Regions from separate parts of the Oceanobacillus sp. AG genome, predicted to be linked through region 2. Evidence: riboswitches for the same ligand, from Rfam matches in the RefSeq annotation. Region 2 holds a riboswitch; the other holds the start of a gene.

Region 1 (2,209 bases), on a different contig from region 2:
CTGCTTATACAAGCTATATGCTGAATGTCTCCCAGCTTGGCGGTGTAGAGAATGCGATTGCATCTGTGCTGGCGTGTGCATGGAGCTATAACTATATTGGAAAAGAATTAGCGAAAAACCCAGAGTCATTAGAGCATGAGTTTTACGGTAATTGGATTCAAATGTATTCATCGGTAGAATTCACCGAGCTCGCCGAAAACTGCCAGAAGTTAATTAACGATTACGCAGCAGGCAAATCTGAAAAAGAGTTACAAGCGCTTGAAGATATTGTTGTAAAAACAAGTAAATTTGAATACATGTTCTGGGAAATGGCAGAGAATATGGAGATGTGGCCGATCTAAGAGAGTAATGGGGGGAGTGCTTGTCGCTCCCCCTAATTTTGTTAAGCGGTTTATTCACTTTTTTTCTTATCTTTCTTTGAATCACTTGATGGCATTTTCAACCCTGTAAACGGATTGATTTCATATGACATATCCCGATCATGCTCTTTCTCTGTTTTACTTACATTTTTACTTAATGCAACAAAATACCAAACAAAGGGTACTGCGACAATGAGCAATATAAGTCTTGGAATCCAGTCGCTCAACAGATCACTCCTCTTTTAAAGTTAGCGAATATTGTAATGATTATTTCTAATTATTCATTATTACGTTCCACATTTGCTATATGTTTATGTTTCGTTTTTAATAAACTTCCATTAACATTGCTAATTTAAACAATCTATACTATGCTTGATACAATACTTAGCTTTTTATGGAAAATAACTACATACGATAAGACCCGTAATCATGGTGTCTAAGGAGACTTAATAGGGAATCTGGTGTGAAACCAGAACTGTACCCGCAACTGTAAATGCTGACGAAATAAGTAAATCCACTGTCTTGGACGGGAAGGAATTAGAGTAGGAGGAAGCATAAGTCAGGAGACCTGCCATTATTATGAAAGTTATCTTCTTCGGGAGCTGGGAAGGTATAATGAGGTTTATTCTGACTTTTAACGGTAAAAGATTACTGTTTTATTGAGGATGCTATCTTTATTATGCCCATCAGTTTTGATGGGTTTTTTCATTTCCTTAAAAACTCTCCCGAAGTCTCTTAAGCGGTCACTTCAAAGAACAGAGAAGAGGTTATGAAATGGAAGAAAAATTACCAGCGACAATTTCGAGAACAATTCAGACGAAGCTTGTTTTACCTCCGGATACAAACCATATGGGAACAATTTTTGGAGGAACTGTTTTAGCATCAATTGACGAAATAGCGGCGATTGCTGCTATGAAGCATAGCGGGAGTGTGGTGGTCACGGCATCGATCGATACGGTGAATTTTCTCTCAACTGCTAAGGCGGGTGACATATTAAAATTGGAGGCGGTCGTCGTCTCTACGGGCAGAACCTCGATGGAAGTGTATGTGAAAGTGGAATGCCAGCATTTGGATACAGGCGAAATAACAACGACGACTACTGCAATTCTGACGATGGTTGCAATTAATAGTGAAGGAATTCCAACCAAAGTGAGTGGCGTGATTCCGGAAACGGAGGAGGAGAAGCGTCTGTTTCAAAGTGCGCAAATAAGGAAAAGTCGACGGATGCAGATACGGGAGTATTCAGAGGGCAGGTAAGAAGGAATCCTGCCTCTTTCTCATTATACATGAAACTATAAAATAAAAATGCTGTGATAACTTAGGTATCCGGGGCTAGCCACGTCCGGCTCCAGTGCCCAGCGACTATCAAACTTCACACTCCTCCAATCGATAAAGAAGACTTGTCGAGCGGTCTTTGTGAGGCTTAGTCGCCCTTATACCCCTGTGGTGAAAGTCAACATCAACTCAAAACTAAAGGAGGGCCGTTTAAAAACGGGCTAAAGCCCAACTCACGTCTACCCCTAAAGGGGCATGTTTCCTTTATCTCATTCCGGAGTGCTCCAGTTTGTACGTTGCTACGACGCACAGGATGTGCTAGTGCAGGTGTTGCGACAGGACGTCGCGTTTTTAACCTGCAAGGGCGCTTGCGCCTTTGTTTTCATCATTTAACTATTTCCCTTCCTGCGCCCCGCAAACTTCACCAAGATCACATAAGCAACAGAAGCAGCAAGCGCAGCAGTAAGCAATGGTAGCCCAAATGAATTGCTGCCTGTAATAACGGTTTTCTGGGAGAGGCCAGCACTCATGCTCCAAGCTGAACTAATATCCGGAGTATATATCCATGTTAGGAA
Region 2 (2,209 bases):
TCTTCATAATTTCAATTGCAGGTACTTTCTTTTTCGAATCTAAATTAGCGTTAATGCATGCTTGATATTTCTTGCGCCATTCTCCATCACCTTTCTTCTCATCGTAGAAATCTTCTAGAGAGAAGCCCATCACCTCACGAACTTCATGAGGGTCAAATAAATACCAGTCTCCTCTGTTCTCCACTTGTTCCATAAATAAGTCTGGCATACTTACCCCTGTGTAGATATCATGGGCTCGTAATCTTTCGTCCCCATTATTTAGCTTCAAATCAAGAAATTCCTCAATATCGCGATGCCATACATCTAAATAAACCGAAATTGCACCTTTTCTAGTACCAAGCTGATCAACACTTACCGCCGTGTTATTTAACTGTTTAATCCATGGTACAACCCCACTAGACATCCCTTTAAATCCTCTAATTGAACTGCCCCTCGCTCGGACTTTACCCATGTAAACCCCAATTCCACCGCCATTTTTCGACAGTTGGGCAACATCGCTATTACTATCATAAATGCCTTCTAAACTATCATTTACCGTATCGATAAAACAACTCGACAATTGCCCGTGACTCTTCCCTGCATTAGCCAATGTTGGTGTCGCAACCGTCATATATAAATTACTCAGCGCCCAGTATGCTTCTAGAACGTGCTTCGTGCGACCCTCAGCTGGTTCTTCTTGCATAAGATGCATCGCAATAACCATCCAGCGCTCTTGTGGCAATTCATAGATATTCTTTTCATGATCCATTGCAAGATAACGAGTTGCCAATGTATAAATGCCAGGGTACGTAAATAATAAATCCCTTTCCTGTTCAAGTGACTCACCAAAATAATCAATTTCCTCTTTCGTGTAGCTTGAAAGAAGATTAGTAGAATAAATTCCTTTATCGGTCAATTGTTTTAATAAATCGTAGAAGGGACCATACGAAAGAGAAGCGTCATAACCCCTATTTTCTGCAGCCTTTTGATAGAGTTCATGCAAATAAATTCGTGTAGCAAAATAAGTCCAGTCTGGTGATACTTCGTCTATATTTTCAAGGGCATGGTTAATTAGAGCATCATAAAATTCATCCCTCATTTGGTCAGAATTCCAGAGTCCTTCCACTTTTTCTTTATATTTTTCGGTTTGAATATTTAATCCCTTGGCCCATTCATCAATTAATTCAATCCCTTTAGAACTTTTAGTTTGACTCATTGTTTGCATTTTATTTCCTCCCTTTATGTAAACACATTAAAAAAACCGTTCATTTTCGGGATGAACGGCAGGAAAAAACGACAAAATGCATAAAAAAATACACACTTCTTATCGTTTTACCTTTCTTACACCCCGAAGAAACAAAACTTGCAAGTTATGGCAGGTCTCCTGGCTTGTGCTTCTTCCTACTATAGCCCTTCCCATATCGTCACCTAACAGCAAGCGATATAGTGGTTTACTAATTCGTCCACACGTACAGTTGCGGGGGCAGCTCCAGCTTTTAACTGGATTCCCTTTTAAACAGTTATCTTGTCACCATTACTTATATACTACATTTAGTATTAAATTGCCTTGTCAAGCACTATATATTGAATTCTATCATAGAGTATACCCGTTTTCAACAATTAATAACTTACGAAAAGGTTCCGTTAGCTGAAGGAAAATTTACTCAAATGTTACAGACCGTTAATACGTGCTAAATTTAAATATTAAATTTCTTTATGCGATATTGAAGGCTCTGTCTGCTTATACCTAGAATCTTTGCAGCTTGTGTTATATTATAGTTATTTTCTAAAAGTGTTCGTTTAATATATTCCTTTTCCAACTGTTCCATTCTAACTCGCAGCTTTCTCGAATGAAAATCGTTTATAGGGGGACTATCCTTGCTGTTTCTATCATTGTCTCTCTTATATTTATTATGGTTTCGAAAACGAGTGGGTAAATGATGAACTTGAATTTCCTTTTCTTCAACTACTAGATTCATCGCACCTTCAATAGTATGCTCTAACTCCCTTACATTCCCTGGCCAGTCGTGTTCATAGAGTAATTCTTTTGCTTCCTCACTAACATTCTTTATATTCATTTGAAAAAGTGTATTGTATTTATGAATGAATTCCGTCGTTAAAGGCATAATATCTATTTTTCTTTCACGCAAAGGGGGGATGAATAAAGTTACGACACTCAAACGATAAAATAAATCTTTTCTTATTCGATTTTCCATAATCATATCGGCAG

The links. A riboswitch is a leader RNA that binds a small molecule or an ion and turns the genes downstream of it on or off. The one in region 2 is predicted to bind cobalamin.
Region 1: it holds a riboswitch for cobalamin, as region 2 does, so the genes downstream of both, GN217_RS07945 (acyl-CoA thioesterase) here and GN217_RS15195 (ribonucleoside-diphosphate reductase subunit alpha) in region 2, are expected to answer to the same signal.

The regions. Positions count from the first base shown of each region.
Region 1 is NZ_WOWT01000012.1:21,713-23,921, forward strand. It holds gene tenA (thiaminase II) at 1-341, shown strand, start outside; gene GN217_RS07940 (hypothetical protein) at 392-586, opposite strand; cobalamin riboswitch at 773-949, shown strand; gene GN217_RS07945 (acyl-CoA thioesterase) at 1,134-1,616, shown strand; gene GN217_RS07950 (hypothetical protein) at 2,024-2,209, opposite strand, start outside.
Region 2 is NZ_WOWT01000031.1:16,259-18,467, reverse strand. It holds gene GN217_RS15195 (ribonucleoside-diphosphate reductase subunit alpha) at 1-1,204, opposite strand, end outside; cobalamin riboswitch at 1,337-1,530, opposite strand; gene GN217_RS15190 (sigma-54 interaction domain-containing protein) at 1,677-2,209, opposite strand, start outside.